Regions from separate parts of the Paenibacillus sp. ALE2 genome, predicted to be linked through region 1. Evidence: riboswitches for the same ligand, from Rfam matches in the RefSeq annotation. Region 1 holds a riboswitch; each other region holds the start of a gene.
What was found. Region 1 has a riboswitch for cobalamin ahead of metE (5-methyltetrahydropteroyltriglutamate--homocysteine S-methyltransferase). Riboswitches for the same ligand answer to the same signal wherever they lie in the genome.
Positions count from the first base shown of each region.

Region 2: linked by a shared signal. The riboswitch ahead of ACXHJ1_RS24955 (ABC transporter substrate-binding protein) and the one ahead of metE (5-methyltetrahydropteroyltriglutamate--homocysteine S-methyltransferase) in region 1 are both predicted to bind cobalamin.
Region 3: linked by a shared signal. The riboswitch ahead of ACXHJ1_RS07585 (ABC transporter substrate-binding protein) and the one ahead of metE (5-methyltetrahydropteroyltriglutamate--homocysteine S-methyltransferase) in region 1 are both predicted to bind cobalamin.

Region 1 covers NZ_CM134213.1:1,947,856-1,954,798, reverse strand. Annotated here, with positions in the region: gene ACXHJ1_RS08485 (anaerobic ribonucleoside triphosphate reductase) at 1-1,450, shown strand, start outside; gene nrdG (anaerobic ribonucleoside-triphosphate reductase activating protein) at 1,447-1,944, shown strand; cobalamin riboswitch at 2,134-2,329, shown strand; gene metE (5-methyltetrahydropteroyltriglutamate--homocysteine S-methyltransferase) at 2,488-4,806, shown strand; gene ACXHJ1_RS08470 (DUF6985 domain-containing protein) at 4,894-5,427, opposite strand; gene ACXHJ1_RS08465 (PadR family transcriptional regulator) at 5,808-6,137, shown strand; gene ACXHJ1_RS08460 (DUF1700 domain-containing protein) at 6,130-6,681, shown strand; gene ACXHJ1_RS08455 (DUF4097 family beta strand repeat-containing protein) at 6,686-6,943, shown strand, end outside.
Region 2 covers NZ_CM134213.1:5,740,637-5,747,579, forward strand. Annotated here, with positions in the region: gene cobS (adenosylcobinamide-GDP ribazoletransferase) at 1-246, opposite strand, end outside; gene cobU (bifunctional adenosylcobinamide kinase/adenosylcobinamide-phosphate guanylyltransferase) at 243-803, opposite strand; gene cobT (nicotinate-nucleotide--dimethylbenzimidazole phosphoribosyltransferase) at 800-1,870, opposite strand; gene ACXHJ1_RS24945 (ABC transporter ATP-binding protein) at 1,911-2,747, opposite strand; gene ACXHJ1_RS24950 (FecCD family ABC transporter permease) at 2,744-3,790, opposite strand; gene ACXHJ1_RS24955 (ABC transporter substrate-binding protein) at 3,787-4,794, opposite strand; cobalamin riboswitch at 5,004-5,219, opposite strand; gene ACXHJ1_RS24960 (histidine phosphatase family protein) at 5,315-6,067, opposite strand; gene cbiB (adenosylcobinamide-phosphate synthase CbiB) at 6,082-6,943, opposite strand, start outside.
Region 3 covers NZ_CM134213.1:1,748,391-1,755,333, reverse strand. Annotated here, with positions in the region: gene ACXHJ1_RS07600 (ATP-binding cassette domain-containing protein) at 1-461, opposite strand, end outside; gene ACXHJ1_RS07595 (ABC transporter permease) at 461-1,276, opposite strand; gene nikB (nickel ABC transporter permease) at 1,291-2,220, opposite strand; gene ACXHJ1_RS07585 (ABC transporter substrate-binding protein) at 2,236-3,819, opposite strand; cobalamin riboswitch at 4,039-4,242, opposite strand; gene ACXHJ1_RS07580 (hypothetical protein) at 4,625-4,756, opposite strand; gene ACXHJ1_RS07575 (nucleobase:cation symporter-2 family protein) at 5,009-6,316, opposite strand; gene ACXHJ1_RS07570 (xanthine phosphoribosyltransferase) at 6,310-6,927, opposite strand.

The DNA.
Region 1 (6,943 bases):
CCGTTGGTCTGACGACGAGCTGCATTTAGCCAATACTCACTTGCAAGAGGTCTGTCCTCGTTCATACTCATTCGCACGCGAAGAGACAGAGACAGAAACCCGGCAGGCGGCGGAATCGCTCATTCATAACCTGAACACGATGAGCAGTCGGGCAGGGGGGCAAATTCCATTCACTTCATTGAATTACGGGATGTGTACGTCTGCTGAAGGTCGGCTTGTTTCGCAATCGTTGCTGGAAGCCACGATTCGTGGACTGGGCAGCGGGGAAACTCCTATTTTCCCACAACATATTTTCCAATGTAAAAAAGGAGTCAACCAGGCAGAAGGCGATGTCAACTACGATTTGTTCTTAAAAGCGGTAGAATGCTCCAGCAAGCGGATGTATCCCAACTTTGTGAATGTGGATGCTACCTTCAATCTGCCTTATTACCGCGCAGATAACCCGGATACCATCATTGCCACGATGGGCTGCCGTACCCGTACCATTTCTGACCGTTTCGGCAGAAACCGCCAGAGCGGCAAGGGTAATCTCTCATTTAATACTATTAATCTGGTACGGCTCGGGATTGAATATGGTATTTGCACAGGCAAGCGTCTGACACCTGACCGTGACCGCTTTGACGCGAGACTGGAAGAGGTTATGCGAATTGCAGTAGACGGTCTAATCCATCGCTATCATATCCAGACCAGCCAGCCAGCCAAAGCCTCGGACTTTATGATGCGCGAAGGGGTATGGGAAGGCGGAAAAGAACTGGCACCTGATGAGAAGGTGGGAAGCGTCCTAAAGCACGGTACGCTTTCGATCGGATTTATCGGGCTGGCTGAGTGTATGAAAGCATTATACGGAAAACACCACGGAGAGGATGATTTTGTATACCGTGAAGCACAGCGAATCATCACCTCCATGCGCGTGTATTGTGATCGAATGAGTGAACATCACAATCTAAATATTACACTGTTCGCGACACCTGCCGAAGGGCTGTCGGGCAAGTTCACATTGCTGGATCAACGTGACTTCGGAGTTATTCCTGAAGTAAATGACCGGGAATATTACACGAATTCCTTCCATATTCCGGTGTATTACAAGCTCCCGGCTGCTCGTAAAATCAGCTTGGAGGCTCCGTTCCATAATCTATGTAATGCGGGTGCAATTTCATACATCGAGCTGGACGGTAATGCGCGGAATAACCCGGAGGCGTTTCTTAAAATTGTTCAATACGCGCTGCATCAGAACATTGGCTACTTCTCCATCAACCATCCGGTGGATCGTTGTACGGAATGCGGCTATGAAGGAATTATCGGGACAAGCTGTCCTCAATGCGGCACGGATGAGGAACACACGCACTTTCAGCGTTTACGTCGGGTAACCGGATATCTGACAGGTGATTATACCGTTCGTTTTAATGCTGCCAAGCAAGCGGAAGTTCGCGACCGGGTGAAGCATAAGTGAATTTGTGCGGCTATATTCCAGAATCTCTGAATGAAGGATACGGCCTGCGCACCGTTGTATTCATTAGTGGTTGCCGCCATGCCTGTCCCGGCTGCTTTAATCCAGCTTCGTGGAACTTCCGCGCAGGGGAGCCATTCACGCCCGAGCGTCAACAGGAGGTCATCCGTGATATCATGGATAATCCGCTGTTGGACGGATTGACTCTCTGCGGGGGAGACCCTTTTTTCTCAGCAGCAGAATGCTCGCAATTTGTACGTGACTTCCGCGCGGCTTGTCCCGACCGAACCGTCTGGGCCTACACAGGCTTTGTCTACGAAGATCTGCTCATGGATCAGGAGCGACAGGAGCTGGCACTATTGTGTGACGTGATTGTAGATGGCCGTTTTGTTGAACAGCAAAAAGATCTGACCCTCCCCTTTCGGGGCAGCCGTAATCAGCGCCTGGTAGATGTGAAAGCCAGTACTCAAGCAGGTTACACCGTTTCATTAGCTTAAAGGCGATGTTCTATTTAGCAAGATGCTATACCAAAGACAAGTCCCCCACGATGGGTTGGGCTTGTCTTTTTTGCATATAACTAACAGATTCCACTCCAGTTTCTATTCCTGTTTCTATTGCACATCCTGTGAGTTTCACTTATGATGGTGAACAAGTATACGAGTGCATAATTATTCGTCATACCTTAATCTTATAGTTTGGAAATAGGTGTCTGTTCTATTCAGATCAGACTTAAAAGGGAAGCCGGTGCAAATCCGGGACGGTCCCGCCACTGTAAACGGGGAATGTTCAGCTGCTCATACACCCACTGGTCCACAGACCGGGAAGGGATGCTGAACGTCATGATCCGTAAGTCAGGAGACCTGCCTATTTTAACAACATCGCAGTACCTACGGAAGATAGGGAGGTGTTAAGAGCAGTCGCCGTATTTTTGAATTTTAATCGCGGAGGCATTCTTTCCCCTACTCATTTTTAGCCTTGGGGACAGAATGCCTTTTTTGGTACGTAAAAATAAACTGGCTACCACTTAGGAGGAAACCTACATGTCCATTAACGAACGATCTACATTGTCCGGTTTGACTAGCAGTAATCTGGGATATCCGCGTATCGGCGGGAACCGGGAATGGAAGAAAGCACTGGAGCGCTTCTGGCAGGGTAGTATTAACGAAAGTGAACTGCATAGTGAGATGAAAAGATTGCGTCTGGAGCATCTGAGCAAGCAACGTGACAAAGGGATTGATCGCATTCCTGTCGGAGACTTTTCCTATTACGATCATGTGCTGGATACATCTGTGATGTTCGGTCTCGTACCCGAACGGTTCAACTATCGTCCTACAGGTCCGGTTCCTCTGTCTGTGTATTTCGGGATGGCACGTGGGCAGAAGGGAGCTACCGCCAGCGAAATGACCAAATGGATGAATACCAATTACCACTACATCGTTCCCGAATTGGAAAATGCGGCTCCAGTGCTCACTGAAAATAAGCCCTTACTCGCTTATCGTGAAGCAAAGCAGGAGCTAGGTATTGACGGTAAACCGGTTCTCATCGGTCCCTACTCATTTGTTGTTTTATCCAAAGGCTATGATCGTAAGGATCTGGCCTCTATTATACGAACCTTCCTGCCTTTATACACCCGAGTCCTGTCCGAACTAGCAGCAGAAGGCGTACAATGGGTCCAAATCGATGAACCTGTCCTGACCACCTCATTCCCAGTAGAGGATCTGGATATTATTCAGGAGGTCTATGAAGCTTTGACCCAAGCTGCTCCCTCCTTAAACATCATGCTGCAAACCTACTTTGGTAGCCTAGATCATTATGAGCGTCTGACTGAACTTCCGGTCCAGGGACTGGGTCTTGACTTTGTCTATGATGATGGCGAAAATGTCCAGCATATATCGCGACATGGCTTCCCCAAAGGGAAAACGCTGGGTGCTGGTGTCATTGATGGGCGCAATATATGGCGCAGCGACCTGAATGCCGTGGCTGCGCTGTTGGGCCAGTTAGCAGAACAAATCAATGCAGAACAGCTTATCGTGCAGCCATCGTGCAGTCTGCTGCATGTGCCGGTCAGTCTGGAAGCAGAGCACAAGCTGGACCGAGAGCTGGTGCATGCCCTAGCCTTTGCCGATGAAAAGCTGGATGAAATCGCAGTCTTGACGGCTGCACTTGGTAAGCATGATCCATCCGCACTTGCCAAGCTTGAGCAAAGTGCGGAAGCGGTAGCCCGCTTCAACAGCTCAGCGGCAAGGGTACAGACAGCTGCCGATTTGGCCAACCTGTTGGCAAAGGAGCCACTATCACGCAGCGTTCCTTTCGCCGAGCGCCGTATAATTCAGCAAAATAGGCTGAAGTTACCCCCACTGCCTACGACGACCATCGGCAGCTTCCCGCAAACTGCTGAGGTTCGCAAGGCCCGTCTGCACTATCGCAAAGGAGAATGGTCTGCCGAGCAATATCGGACATTCATCCAGCAGCAGATCAAGGAATGGATTGATATCCAAGAGGACATTGGCATAGATGTGCTTGTACATGGGGAATTTGAACGGACCGACATGGTTGAGTTTTTTGGCGAAAAACTAAAAGGCTTTGCTTTTACACAAAACGGATGGGTGCAATCCTACGGCTCCCGCTGTGTTAAACCGCCGATTATTTACGGAGATGTGTCGTTCGATCAACCAATGACTGTAGAAGAGACGGCATTTGCCCAATCGTTAACCTCCAAGCCAGTTAAAGGAATGCTTACAGGCCCTGTGACCATTTTGAACTGGTCCTTTGAACGTAATGATATTCCACGCAGGCAAGTTGCTTTGCAATTAGCTCTGGCATTACGGGCAGAGGTAGAGGCACTCGAACAAGCGGGTATTAGCATGATTCAGGTGGATGAACCCGCAATTCGCGAAGGGCTCCCGTTGAAAAAAGAACAACAGCAGGCCTATCTGGATTGGGCGGTTCAAGCCTTCCTTGTGACCACGGCCACTGTTGAACCTGCGACCCAAATCCATACACACATGTGCTATTCCGAATTCCAAGATATGATCCAGTCCATTTCAGACATGGATGCCGACGTGATTTCTATTGAAACCTCTCGTAGTCATGGTGAACTGATTGTTAGCTTTGAGGATCAGGTGTACGACAAAGGCATCGGTCTGGGCGTGTACGATATCCACAGCCCGCGCATTCCTGATGAATCAGAAATGCTAAGCATGATTCAGCGTGCCTTGCGCGTACTGCCAGCAGATTTGTTCTGGGTTAATCCAGACTGTGGGCTGAAAACCCGCACCAAGGAGGAATCTGTTGCCGCGTTGCGGCAAATGGTACAGGCGGCTCAAGCAGCCCGAGCCGTGCTGTCTGTATCCAACTAATATTTTTATCGTATCCAATCACGTTATTATATCCATCATATCCTATTCCCTTTTCGGTCTTTCTATTAGAGACCGGAAGGGAGTTATTTATTCCAAGTCATATAATGTATATAAACCTTGAATATGCTCGATTTTTAGCTGCTTCAGATGTACGCCTAAGCCATGCTCTCGATCCCAGGAACAATTAAAATTCAAATATAGTTCATCCTTTTCCGATGAGTCGGAAATCAGTATAGATATAAGCTGCATTCGATCCAGCAATTGCTCTGGTCGCTCCACATAAGGCGCATATTCATTAGGGTCCTCTCCCCATGAGCTGTATGCCTTCCGATACTTTTCCACGATGTCTACATAATGTTGGTATATGGACTGCAATACTTGAGGATGGATCGCTGACGAACATGCCATATACTTCTCCCATGTCTTTCTCTGAGGTTCCGTAGGTTCTTCTATAGCCTGTGCCTGTTCTTCAGAGTCGGCTCCCACGATAAATTCGACTTCTACCTCCGACGGATGCCCGCAAAAATCAAGATGTACCACACCACGCAGTACAACCTCCTCCGACACATCCCAAGTCTCATCATCCTGTTCCAATTCCCTATACCAGTGCTTCCAGTCCATCCTTTATCCACCTCTTCATAAAAGGTAATCTTTAGCTCTATTGAACACTTTACAATCTATCATTTTAATGAATGAAATTAAAGTAACATTCTATGGGTGTTTCCAGCCAGAAATCGAGGAATTTCCAAATAAAACTACTTTTTTCTACAAGATTTGCTATTCGTGTAAGCCTTCAAGAAAGAAAACCGGCCCATTTTGACCCGAAGATTTTATTATTAAAAATTTAGTACCTTGCATTAATCAGTACATGATGTTAAATTATACCTGACTACTGATTTATAATTAGTACCCGTGACAAATTATGCACAAACACACGTTTCTTCCCCTTATTCCGAACGACACCTATGAATTATGATTACATCAGGAAGGGAGCATCGCTCGTGAATGTGAACATCCAATTCAAAAAAGGGGTACTGGAACTATGCGTTCTAGTTCTAATTGGACGTAGAGACCGCTATGGCTACGAATTGGCTCAAGCCGTCTCCCGTCATATCGAAGTAGCAGAGGGAGCCCTATATCCACTGCTTCGCCGTCTGGTATCCGAGGGATACTGCACGACGTATTTACAGGAATCGACCGAGGGCCCGCCCCGTAAATATTACCGGCTGACCGATACCGGCAGCCATTATACAAGATTACTTACACGGGAATGGAATGATTTTGTCCATCATGTCGCAAGCCTACTGAAGGAAGGAGATCCTGATGAATAGAAAACAGTTTCTTACAGAGGTGGAGCAGCGCCTATCTCCTCTCCCTGCAGAGGTACGCCATGAGTTGCTTAGTGATTTGAGCCAGCATTTTGACTACGGCTTGGCCAATGGAAAAAGCGAAACTGAAATTGCCCATGAGTTGGGGAACCCAGAGGATATTGCCCGAGAAGCATTGGATGTTCCCAATGTAGACTGGAACGCTTCCCCTCCACTTCGCCAAGGAAGCTTCGCACGCAATCTTTTTACTTTCTTAGGGCTGCTGTTTCTCAACTTGTTGATCTCCATCCCGATTCTAGCTGCCCTATGGGCGGTATGGGCTTCATTAACCGCAGTGGCGGTCAGTTTCGTTGCAGCCCCTCTACTCGCCGTCACTGATTATGCGCTCAACAGCACCTTTTACCCAACCAAATTCTTCTTCTCCATCACGTTAACAGGTATGGGGCTATTGCTGCTGCCTGGGGTACGTTATCTCCTACTCCTTATGGTAAAGGGCACAGTGCGATACTGGAAATGGAATCAGACTACCCTGAGGGGAGCTTACTAACAACATGAATAAAATGTGGTTTATTGCAGCTGGATTGTGCATTGTCATCGGTGTAGCCGGAATGGTGGTCTACGGTGCTCCATGGAATCAACAAGTAATGAAAGAAACAACAGCTATAAATAAAAAATGGACATTCACACGTGGTCAGCTTCAAAACCTGAAAGTGGACAGTTCTGATGATGTTTCTATTTTGTTCACTCCTGGCTCTGGCGACCAAGGTACGATACGCATCAGCGGAGAAGTTCAGACAAAAGTAGCCGAC
Region 2 (6,943 bases), 2.0 Mb from region 1:
CAGATGCAGTCCGCCCGTCAACCAGACCCAGACTGCAAGGGTAAGAATCGCACACGGCAGCGGTGGCAGCACCATAGCCGTAAGCGCCGCAATGCCCCAGACGATAATACCAATAATCACTCCAACCAGCGGATAATAGCTTGCACTGCGTTTCAGCAGCTCCGGGGAAAAATCCAGCTCCGCCTTGACCGGTAGACGGGTTAAAAATTGAAAAGCCGCAGCAACAGCCTGACGTTCGCGGCTCATAGCTTATATTCCAACTGTTTAAGTTCTACGGGAATGCCCGCCGTCACTAAAAAAACTTCGCCACAAACACGGGCTATCCGCTGATTCATAATCCCGCTCAAATCCCGGTACAGCCTTCCAAGCGGATATTCTGGTACAATACCGTCACCGACCTCGTTGGTTACGATGACGAGCGATCCCGGATACTGCTCCACAGCTGCCGCCAGTTCATCCATGGCGGCTCTGGCCGCAGCTTCGCCGTCCTCACCTGCGGCCAGCAACACGTTCGACAGCCACAGGGTTAGGCAGTCGACCAGCACCATAGGCGCAGGCTGCGACGCTTGATCGTCGCCAAGCCGCCGCAGCAGCTCCGGCAGCGCCTGCGCTTCCTCCAGCGTCTGCCAGTCATACCCGGCAGAATCGCGCTGGAGCCGATGAAGAGCGATACGCTCCTTCATCTCCACGTCATAGGCTTGGGCCGTTGCAATATAGCAGGCGCGCGGAGCGCGCGCCATGCATAATCGCTCGGCAAAGCCGCTTTTTCCGCTGCGTGCCCCGCCGGTCACGAGCGCCTTCATCGCTGCGCGGCTCCCTGACCGTCCGATACGCCTGCATCGGCAAAGGTCGCCATTTCGCGCATAATGCGGCACGCCGCATCAATCAGGTGCAAGCTCAGCGCACCGCCCGTGCCCTCACCGAGCCGCATGTCCAGATGGAGCATGGGCTCTAGCTTGAGCTGGCGAAGCACCGCCGCGTGTCCACGCTCGTCCGAGGCGTGCGAAGCAAGCATGTACGCCGCGCTCGCAGGCGCAAGCGCGCGTGCAGCAAGGGCTGCCGCGCCGGAAATAAAGCCATCCAGCACCACTGGACAGCGATGCGCGGCTGCGCCGAGGATGACGCCTGCCAGAGCGGCAATCTCCAGACCGCCGACCTTGGTCAGCACGTCCAGTGCGTCATTGGCATCCGGCTGATTCACATCCAATGCGCGGCAGACAACGGCTATTTTACGGGTAAGCCCCGCCACATCTACCCCCGTTCCCCGGCCCACGATCACTTCCGGATCAAGTCCGGTGAGCGCACATACAACCGCAGCGCTGGCTGTCGTATTCCCGATCCCTAGCTCTCCGGTAACAAATAGCCGTGTGCCACCTTTAACCGCTTCTGCTACGGCTTCAGCTCCAGCCAAAACCGCTTGTTCCGCTTCCGTACGCAGCATGGCTGGCCCTTTAGCCATATTCGAAGTGCCCATACGCACCTTACGATTCACTAAATCTGGGTGAGCAACGTCCGCATTCACGCCAACATCTATTACCTGGACATCAGCGCCTGCATGACGTGCCAGCACATTAATTGCTGCGCCGCCTGACAGCATGTTATACAGCATTTGCTGCGTAACCTCAGCTGGAAAGGCGCTAACTCCCTCTTCACACACCCCATGATCCGCAGCCATGACCATCACCGTTTTACGATCAAATTCAGGCTTGTCCACGCCAGTAATTCCTGCTAGCTGGATGGCCAAGCTCTCCAGCCTTCCAAGACTTCCAGGTGGCTTTGTTAATTGGTCCAAATGTGCTGACGCTGCCGAAGCCGCCACTCCATCCGGCTGGGCTATGCTATCGATCAGCTGACGCAGCTTGTCGTTCATACCTTCCACTCCCTGCTCTTTTTAGTATGTTCCCAATCTCCTATTGATCTGCTGTAGACGCAGCGCTTCTGCGCAGCAAGAGCTGCGGCACACCGCTATCGGGATGCGGAAGCATCACAGGCTCCACACCATATACACGCCGAATCCGGTCCTCTGTTAGCAAATCCGATGAACTACCCAATCCTTCAACCATTCCATCCTTAAGTACAAGCAAATTATCGCAAAATTGTGCCGCCAAATTAAGATCATGCAGGACAGCAATGATCGTCACGCCCGTTTCTTGGCGCCATTCTGCCAACAACTCCATAAATTCAAGCTGATAGCGCAAATCCAGATAGGTCGTAGGTTCGTCCAGCAGCAATATCTGTGGTTCCTGCACCATCACCTTTGCCAAAGCTACACGCTGTCGCTGCCCTCCACTCAAGCGGTCCAATGTTCTGTCGGCCAGTGAAGTTAGACTCAATCGCTCTAGGACCCGATCCGTAATCGCCTCCACATCAACTCCCTTTTCCCTGCCTAGCCAGTCCTGATGAGGAAACCGCCCCATTTCTATAACTTCCCTGACGGTGTATCTCACTGGAGGAATGCCCTCCTGCTGGAGTACGGCTACAAGTCGGGAAAGCTCTTTTCTGCTGTAGCTACCGACCTTTTTGCCATAGATATGAACACTTCCAGAAGTCGGCTGATCTACGCCAGAAAGCAGATGCAGCAACGTCGATTTACCACTCCCATTCGGACCAATGATCCCCCACCAAGCTCCTTCGTCTACGTTCCAGCTAATATTCTTCAACACATGGAACTCTCCATAAGCACGGGTAAGACCTGCTACCTCTAGCGCCCGATCATCCACCTTCTGTGTTTCACTTTGTTCGGTCACAACAGATCCCCCCTGCGCAGCTTCTTGTTCCGGTACAGGAGATACGCGAAGAACGGCGCCCCAACAAAGGCCGTCATAACGCCCAGAGGAATTTCCGTTGGGGCCAACAACGTGCGAGCCGCCGTATCTGCCCAAGCCATAAAAATAGCTCCACCCAGTGCAGATAACGGAACAATCATCCGGTAATCGGGACCTGTCACCAGACGAATGATATGTGGTACAACGAGTCCGACAAAGCCAATGACTCCGCATACTGAGACAGCGGCAGCTGTCAGCAAGGTAGATATGATCAGGACAGATAGCTTCGTCGCATCTACATGAACCCCCATATGAGCCGCTTGACGTTCACCCAAAGCCAGAATATTCAGCACCCGTGCCCGGTTCCATAGAAACACCAGCCCAACGATCACGTAAGGTAAAAGAATTCCCGTATATGACCAACCTCGCAGACTAAGACTTCCCAACGTCCAGTACAATATTTCATTGACTGTTTCCTTCGACATGGCTGCCAGAAAAGAAACAATGGCTCCCCCAAAAAATTGCATCACCACACCTGATAAAATGAGGCTTTGGGTCGGAATTTTCCCACCTTCACGCGCCAACGTCAACACCATCCACAGCGTCAGCATGCCGGTTATAAATGCGACTAGCGGAAGGGTCCATATACCCACAAATGAAAATTGAAGCCCCCAATAAATCAGCACTGCCGCTCCTACCGAAGCTCCCGAGGATACCCCAAGGGTATAGGGATCAGCCAAGGGATTACGCAACACACCCTGAAATCCAGCTCCCGCCAGCGCCAGCGCTGCTCCGACCAACATTCCCAGTAACACTCTTGGCAGTCTGACCTTCAAAATAATCTGCTCTGCAGATGTATTCCAATCCGGTGTAAACGTATCATCTAACCACGGTAGGTGGTTGATCAAAATACCTGTGATCTGGCTGACCGGAAGACTGACCGAGCCGATGCCAAGACAGAGCAGCAGCGTCAGCAGCAGCAAGACAAGACCAGTCCCCCCAAAACCGATCAGTCTACGGTTCATTTGAAAATTTCAGGGTACACGCCCTTGGCTACTTCCTTGAGTCCTTCTGTTACGCGTGGACCTGGACGGCTAATCAAATTATCATCCACGGCAAATACACGATTGTTACGAACAGCCGATATTTGATCCCATCCACTACGAGCTTTTATGATATCGCCGAGGGACTGGCCTGTTTTGTCATCCTTCACACTTTTGCTGTATAAAATCACGTCAGGGTTGGCAGCTATAATATTTTCCTCACTGATTTGGTACCAGCCCTTCTGCGTGGCACCCACGTTTTCGCCGCCCGCCAATGTGATCAGTTCGTCCATAAACTCGCCTTTACCCACTGTCCAGCCTGGTGAAAATTCGACGTATACCCGTAGCTTCTGCCCTTTGCCGATATTTTTAACTCCTTCTTTCACTTCCGCTACATCTGCTCTCATCTTGTCGGTCACCGCTCTCGCTTCTTTCTGATGATCGGTGATTTTCCCATACAATTCGATGTTAGCTGTGACATCTTCAACGGTTTTCGGTTCCGTTTTAAAAATCATAATTCCCATGTCACGCAGCTTAGTCGTAGCCTGTTCACTAAGTGAAATTCCTGCAAAAACAACTTCCGGGTTCGCAGCAATGATCGCCTCTTCGTTCGGTTTCATAATACCGCCCACTTTAGGCTTTTTCGTAGCTGCCTCTGGGTAATCAGAGTAGTCGGATACACCAACAATTTCCTTATCCAATCCGATAGCGAACAGCGCTTCAGTTTCTGCCGGGGAGACGGAAACAATCTTGTCCGGTGCCTTTTTAAATGTAAATTCCTGTCCTGTTGCATCCTTAACCGTTAGCGGGTAAACCGTTTTGCCCGGAGGCTCTTGTGCGGTTACGGTCTGTCCCGGCTGCTGTGAAGAAGCTTGGCCCTCTTTATTTTCTACATTTTTTCCATTCGCGCCACATGCACTCAGCACAACTGCCAATATCAGCGCCAATAGACCTGTTGTCCATACCTTTATTTTTTTGCCTGCCATGATTTGCACCCCTTCATACAAAAATCGTTAAGAGCGTTACTTGAACATCATCCGATATTTTCCTCATTCCAGCCTTCTTTTCCTATCAAAAACCCCCGCATCCTCATATCAGGATACAGGGGTCACGTTAGCACAGATCGTGCGCAGGCGGGCAGCTTCTTTCCGCATGGACAGTCACTGCGAACACGTCATCCTTTCCTCGAAGGATTATGGTGACAGGCGGACGGGCAGGTATCCTGACTTATGGAAGAGGCATGCCCTGATATTCTTTCACATGCTTGGCGGCACATGTAACAGGGCTAATGAGCATGTTTCCATTTACAGTGGCGGGACCGCGTCGGACTCACACCGACTTCCCTTTTAACAGCGCAATGAAGAAAAGCAAGTTCCCTCACACGGCGCCGACCTCGTCTGCTGGATATTTGATGTAGTGTAGTCAAGCCGTTCTTTTACTTGATGATTATAGGTTAAAAAGAGTTAGCTTACAACCCAAACAGCTGCTTGATTCGCCACAACTACCCTAGTGAAAAAGCAATTTTGCTATACAATTGTGCAGTCCTGCCAGCCTTAACTGAAGCCTAATCGCTTCTCCCGGTTTTGGATTCAGACTCCAAAAATCATGACCTGGTATCAGCATACAAACCAATTGGCGAATTACTCCACCATGCGTGACAACCAAAACAGAGGGCGGTGCAGCATTCGACTCTATTGGCTGAACCTTCAAAGCAATGCGCCACGCAAACAGAGAGTCAAGGAATTCACGCAGACGATTCACAAAATGGACCCAGGACTCTCCTCCAGGCGGGGTGATTCGTTGCGGCTCATCAATCCAAGCGCGATACAACGCCACATCCTTAAGCATGTCATACGTTTTTCCATCCCACTCGCCAAAGTGAAGTTCTCGCAGACGTGGTTCCATCATGGGAGGCATAGCAGATAGGAAACGTTCAGACGTCTTTGCTGACTCCGGCAAAATGATCTGCAAGGTCTGGCGACATCGCATCAAGTCACTGCAATAGATTTGAGCAAAGGACTGGCCCTGTAATTTTTCCCGTAAAGGCTTTAATTCCTGCTCTGCTCCAGACAGCAAACTCAAATCGGCATGTCCCAGATATCGACGTTCCTTATTCCATAAGGTTGTGCCATGACGAACTAGCACGAGCTCCATGTCCCACTGCAGATCTTCTTTAGCATCATTCGGCTCACTATCCTGTTGTGGGTTCGGACTTAGTCCACATTCTCGCACTCTTTTCCCTTCTGTATTTTGTTTCAAAATAATGTCACTCCTCACCGCATCCATCCCAAGGCAAAACACCCCGCAGCTCCCAACAAACACAACCCTACAAACATAGTGGATACGGCGAACATCAGCCGGATGGTATGCCGGATATCCTTCGACTCCAGTGGTCGTATCTCTTCGCCCATATATGCTCGAAACGAGCGTATGCCATGATACACGTTATAGCCACCAAGACGAATCCCCAAGGCACCTGCCACCGCTGATTCGGGAAATCCGCTGTTTGGACTGGGGTGCAGACGCGCATCCTGCTTGACTGTGCGCCAGCTTCTTGCAGCATCCAGCCGATACAACCACGCCGCTATCACAAGCATAACTGCTGTCAGGCGAGCCGGAATGTAGTTAGCTACATCGTCCAGACGTGCCGAGGCCCAGCCTAAATGCAGGTACTTTTCATTTTTGTAGCCAACCATTGAGTCGAGCGTATTTACGGCACGATATGCCAGTGCCAAGGGGGCTCCCCCGATCAGGGCATAAAAAAGCGGGGAAATAATGGCGTCCACGATATTTTCAGCGACTGTTTCGACGGTACCGCGTACAATTTCAGGCTCGTCAAGCTGCTGCGTATCCCTCCCAACAATCATGCCTAGCTCCCGACGTGCCACAGTCAGGTCATTCGCCTGCAACGCTCGGTATACGGCCATCCCTGCGTCCTTTAGTCCTTTGGAAGCAATTGTGGTTGCAACCAGAACAATTTCTACGACGACAGACAACCATGGGTGAATCCAGGCAAGCACACGCAATAGCCCCCAAGCAAGCCCAAAGGAGCCTCCTGCCACAATGAGTGGAAGCAGTATACCCGCACGTTTCAATCCCCAGTCACTGCGGACCTTACGACGAATCGCTTTTTCC
Region 3 (6,943 bases), 200 kb from region 1:
CCCAGCTCCTTCTGGGCGTGCATCAGGCGCAGCCCGTTCAGTCTAAGCGTATCCGTCAGCTGGGCACGGACGGTACGGATCGGATTCAGCCCGCTCAGCGATTGCTGAATGAGCAGGGCAATTTCCCCACGGCGCAGTCTTTGCCAGCGCTGTTCATGGAACGGAATAATGTCTTCCCCGTTATAGTAGATGCACCCTTGCGTAACACCAACACCTGGGTCCAGCATACCCGCGATTGCGTGTGCGGTCAGACTTTTGCCGCATCCACTTGGCCCAGTCAAGGCTACAATTTCCCCTGGGTAGACGGAAAAGTTCACATCCCGTAATAGCGGTTTGCTTTCGCTTTCGCTGGCTCTTACACCTGTACGGCAAATCTCCAAATGTTCCACGTGTAACAACGGTTTTCGTACGTACGCTTGCTCTGTCGTATCCATCCGCCCTATAACAGAGTGCTCGCCCACTATTTCGCAGCCCCCTTTTCTGAAAAATGATCACCCAGAAGCTGGCAGGCAAGCACAAACAGCATAATCGCTAAACCCGGGAAGATCATCACATGCGGAGCCACCTGAAAATACGAGGTTGCATCATGCAGCATCACACCCCACTCTGGCTTGGGCGGCTGTACACCCAGTCCAAGAAAGGAGAGCCCCGCAATCATTAATACCACGCGGCCGATATCCCATACCGCATAAACCAACAATTGCGGCCATACTTGTGACAATACATAACGTCTTAGTATGCGAATGTGTGAATTGCCAGACAAACGAGCATACCGTACATAGTCCTCCTGGCAGGCTTTTTGAACCAAACTACGGATATAGCGGACATAGCCCGCCCACCGTACCGCAATAATCGCTAAGGCCATGTTGACGAAACCCGGGCCCAAAATACCCACAATCGCCACCGTTAAAATAATATCAGGAAAAGCCAGTACGCCGTCGATTCCCCGCATAATCAGCTGATCCACACGTCCTCGCACATAACCAATGAGCAAGCCTGTGGGCAGACTAATACACAGCGTAGCTACCGTAATCGCACAAGCGATTAATACGCTTGTCCGAATTCCATAAATGAGCCGTGACAGCACATCCCGACCCAGATGATCCGTACCGAAAGGATATTTACGGCTGGGTGGTGCCAAACGGTTCAGAAGGTCCACATGCAGAGGATCATGCGGAGCGGCCCAGGGAGCCAGCAACCCAAGCAGCACGATCAGGCCAAACAGTGCGCCCCCTGCCAGCAAGCTTCCTCTAAAGGAAAGCCGTATCTTTTTCATTTTCAGCTTCCCCCTTAACGCAAACGCAGCCTTGGATCTATCACCGTCTGGACCACATCCACCAAACACTGAACACCTACAATTAAAAACGCGGCAAACATAACATATCCCTGAATCACCGGGTAATCCCGCTGCGTAATTGCATCTATAAAATACTTTCCTAACCCTGGCCATGAAAAAATGGTTTCTACGATGACGTTACCTGCCAGCATAAATGATAGATTCGTACCTAACAGCGTGATCATAGGCAGAACGGCATGTTTAAATATCTCAAAAAAGAGAATATGCATACGTGAAAAACCGCGAGCTCTCGCTGCCTTCACAAAATTCCGGTCACTCAGCTCCAGCATCTGAGCACGCAATACACGGGCTTGCACCGTTCCCAATCCTGCACCAAGCGTCAGCGCTGGGAGTACTAAATGTGTCCAGTCCTCCCTTCCCATGGATGGGAGCCAGCCCAAGCGAACGGAAAATAGATAGATCAGCAGAAACCCAAGCCAAAAAGAAGGAATTGACGATCCCAGCAAAGCGAACAGCCTGCCCAGACGATCTAGTGGACCGCTGACTTTTAGCGAGGCAGCCAGTCCCATCCCAAGCGTAAGCACCGCCATGACGGCAAAGCCCGCCAAAGCTAGCTCCACCGTAGCGGGCAGTCTGCTCCATAGTTCGTTTAGCACTGACTCCTTGGACACATACGAGGTTCCCCAATGTCCTGTGAACACATCCCTCAGCCAGTTCACATATTGAATATGAAGCGGCTCATTCAAGCCCAGTTCGTTTCGCAGCGCGGTTAGCGCCTCCCCAGAAGCAGGAACATTATGCGCGGTGAGCAAAATGAGAGCAGGGTCACCAGGGGCCAGCCTCATCAGTACAAAAGTCAGCGTAGATACAACGAATACAATGATGGGCAGCTGCGCCACACGTTCCAATATAAAACGAATCATAGGATACGTTGCTCGTTATTCTGCAATATCAGATTGCGCTGTAATGTAGTAATACTCGATCGGATGCGGTGTAAAGCCCTTTACTCCTTTTTTCACACCAAACACATTGTCAGGGTGCACAATGAACGACTGCGGTAAATCTGTATTGATGATATCCAGCGCTTGCAGTGTTACCGCATTACGCTGTGCGGTATCCTTCGCCAACTTCAGGCTGTGAAGAATATTCTCCAGCGGTTTGGAAGCATAACGGCTTACATTCGCTTCACTTGTAGAGGAGTAGAACATGTCCATAAAATACTGCGGCTCCCCTGTATGGGCCGTGAGCATGCTGTACATAGCAAAATCCCAATCATTTTTGGTCAATGCCTCGTCGATATTTTCCACCTTGCGAATCTTGACCTGGATTCCCTCATTCAGCAACTGGCTCTGAATAACCTCAGCCATGACGGATAGCTCCGGACGCTGAGGGAAGGTCAGCAGCGTAACCTCGAATGGCTTGCCCTGCTTGGACCATGTGCCTTGGGCATCCTTCTGCCAGCCATCCTTCGTCAACAACTGCTCTGTCGTTCCGTCCAATGCTTTACGCTCAATCTTACCGAAGGGAAGAATGCTCGGAAACGGGCTACTTGCTTCCGTGCCGAAGCCCCTCATAACGGCGCTCACAATGGATGCGCGCGGAATCAGACTGTCCACCACCTTACGGTTGGTTGCATCCTTGAACACAGGTGATTCCATGTTGTACACAATCATATGGGTGCGCAAGGATGGAGCCGACAGCACTTGTAGCTTGTCGTTCTTTTTTAATACCTCTGCGTTATCTACCGGAATATCCGTCGCTACATCCACCTCACCAGATTGCAACGCCATCAGGCGCGAATTACCGTCCGTAATGAATTTCATCGTCGCTTCGGCCAATCGCACCTTTTCGCCCCAGTATCCGTCATAACGCTCGACGACCAAGGATTGATCCTTGTTGAAGGCTTTGATTTTAAAAGCACCTGTCATTGCAGGGTAGCTTTGCTCATCTTTTATGGATGCCACATCCAGTACAATCGTTGACGGATCAGCCAAATTGGATACCAGCGCTGCATTCGGCTGGTTTGTCGTAATTTTCAGCGTCAGCGGACCAGTTACATCAATGGACTTCACATCCAGTAAATCCTTCGCCAGGTGACTTTTCTCGATAGAGCGCAGCAAAGATGCTTTTACGCTTGCTGCATCCATACTCTTTCCATCATGAAAAGTGACCCTATCCTGCAAGCTGAACGTCCACACGTTAGGACTGTCGTGCTTCCATTCCTTGGCTAGCCAAGCCACAGGCTCCAACTTTTCATTCAAACGAATGAGTGTCTCACCGGCACCGGAACGCATCACATCCCAGCTATTGTCTCCATGCGGATCGACGCCTGACGGTTTCCACGTATACGCCATCACCAGCTTTTTACCTGCTGGAGTCTGTTGTGCAGGCGTATTCTCACCCTTGCCTGAGCTATCCTCCGTCTTCGTGGCTGTGCCGCATCCCGAAAGAGCCATAACTGCCATCAGCAGCAGCAATCCTGTACATATGAACCATGAACGCCTATTACGATTGCCTATCATCCCACATGTCCTCCTCTATCTTGTAAAATATCGTATAAACCTAACGCAAAACGCGAAAAAAGCATTCCCAACCACTTGACCAGCAGTCAGAAATGCTTTCATTATAAAATGTCAAAACTCACCTCAAAGCCAACTCCAAAAACATAGAAGGGATCAGATCGGTTTCAGACATTCCGTATGCAGCACGCCTAACCACCTCCCCAGCATCCCGTGGGTCTGACAGTGATGTCAAAACAGGCAGGTCTCCTGACTCCAGGCTTATCTTTCAGGCCTTCCCGGTTCCTCACAGTTCCAGTGGCTATTCTGAAAGCTCCAGCAGTACCCTGCTGATGCCTGTATACAGTGGCGGGTCCGTGTCGGAATCTACCGAACTTCCCTTTTAAGTGAACACGCTCAACAACTATCTACATCGTCTCTACGAAACTTCGTATATAGAGTTGTCCGGCTCACACCTGTTTTCTTCCTTTATTCCTTTTTATTACGATTTAGGATTATCTTATTTTGTTGCTACTGGCTTGTCAACAAATGTTGCGTAATAATTTAAATTTGAATGATATAGTGTGAATCAAGACCAAGGCTATTCATTGCTTGCGCGCAATTGAAGGTATGTCTTAACGTTGCGTGCACACAATTCACGTGTTAAAATTAGGTATAGAGATAACCACTGTATCCGTATACTAAAAAGAGCCTTCGCCGCTCCAACGGCAAAGACTCTTAGGACTTGAAAGGCTGTGGATCACCACCACGGCGCGCTGCATAACTGAATGTTAATGCGAACGAAACCCACCGTTAGGGGCCAACCTAATTACGCGGTGGGTTTTCGCTTGTTCCGAAATTTCCGACGCAGCCAGCGATAAAGCTTACGAATACTAAACACCAGGCTTAGTAACGTAACCATCCAACGCAGCACATCATAGCACGACACAAGGTTGACCATCGGCTTCACCCCCTTTCGGGAAGCTGCGCCGTGATCCGAAAACATCCACCACTATCCAAAGTCCTTAAGGTAGATTATACCATGCCTCTTCCTACCACTCGAAAATCCAAACCCCGATCTTCATACAGAAAGAGGGTTTTATCAATAATTTCATGCTGCTTAATAAATAACTAGTTCTGGATAACCCCATGCCAAACAGCCGGAAAAGAGGCTACGCCCTCTCTCCGGCTGTTTTTGTTTATTTCCTATTCATCAAACCTTCTGTGGAACTTCTGAGACATTAACGCCTTTGACCGATTCACCCTGTTTTCTTGCCAAAACAATGTTCAAGACAATTGCCGTAATCGAGCCAGATACGATGCCGTTTTGCAGCAGCATTTTGGCAAAGCTCGGCAGTTGGTCGAACATTTGCGGCAGAACAGCTGAGCCTAGGCCCACGGCAATACTACATGCTGCAATCAGCAGATTGCTTTCTTTCCGCAGATCCACTTCTGACAAAATAGACATGCCTGATGCAGCAACCGAGCCAAACATGACGATCATCGCCCCGCCCAGCACAGCGTTAGGAATCACTGTCGTCAAGGCAGCCAGCTTAGGCAGCAAACCGAGGACGACCATAATGCCGCCAGCAGCAAAAATAACGTTACGGGATTTGACGCGAGTCAGCGAGATCAGACCCACATTTTGGGAGAAGGCCGTGTAAGGGAACGCATTAAAAATACCGCCCAACATAATCGCAAGTCCTTCCGAACGAAGTCCATTGACGATTTGCTTTTGCTCCACTTTCTGATCAATCGCTTTACCTACTGCCAGATAAACCCCTGTAGACTCGACCATGCTCACAATATTGACGATAATCATCGTACATACTGCCATAATGCTAAACTCCGGCTTGCCAAAATAAAACGGCTGCGCAATACTCACCCACGAAGCATCCGCTACGGGAGCAAAATGCACCATTCCCATCGCATAGGCAACTACAGTACCTGCGAACAGACCAATAAGAACGGAAATCGAGCGTAAAAAGCCCTTGGCTACTCGATTGACAAGCAGAATAACCAGTAGTGTAACCAGCGCCAGCAGCAAATTACGCGGCTGTCCAAAATCCGCGCTGCCCTGACCACCCGCTACATTGTTCATCGCCACCGGAATAAGGGATAGACCGATAATCGTAACGACCGAGCCGGTAACCACTGTTGGGAAAAAGCGTAATAGTTTGCCATACAACGGTGCCGCAAGCACCACAAATATACCGGACAAAATGATGGCACCGTACGCTGTCGCCAGATTTGATGTCGAAGCAATTGCGATAATGGGTCCTACTGCCGTAAACGTACAGCCCAAAATGACAGGCAGTCTACTTCCGAAAAAACGTGTGCCCATAATCTGTAATAATGTAGCAATCCCGCAAGTGAATAGATCAGCAGCCACTAGATAAGCCATCTGGGCTGGCGTCAGGTGCAGCGCTCCCCCTACAATTAGAGGGACAGCAATGGCTCCGGCGTACATCGCCATGACATGCTGGAAACCCAGCGCAAATAATTTTTGTTTACTTAACATCCCACATTCTCCTTAACGGGAGGAATTACCGTGCCAGCTTCCTCTATAAAATGGACTTCGCCCGGTGCCATGGAAGCGATACGCGCTAGAGAACGTACGGCAATACCTCTTTGCTCCAACAGTCCACGGCCTTCCTGAAAGCTCTTTTCAATTACGCAGCCAACTCCGGCCAGCTCTGCTCCTGCTTCCTTCACAATATCGGTAAGTCCGACCAAAGCTGCACCAGTTGCCAAAAAATCATCCACGATCAGCACATGGTCGCTGGCATCGAGATATTTTTGGGAAATGCTCACCTGATAGGTTTCCTGCCGAGTGAACGAATGAACCTCTGCGAAGTATACCTGTTCATTCAGCGTGATCGCCTTCTTTTTCTTCGCATAAATGAACGGTACTCCCAAAGCAATAGCAGTGGCCATAGCAAATTGAATACCACTAGCTTCAATAGTAAGCACCTTGGTAATTGGAGCACTGCCGAACAGACGTGCGAACTCCTTACCAATCTCCAATGCTAATGCTGTATCCACCTGATGGTTCAAAAATGAATCTACCTTTAACACCGTATCGGATAAAATTTGTCCCTCTTGACGAATACGTTCTTCCAAAGCTTTCATTATGCGAATATCGCTC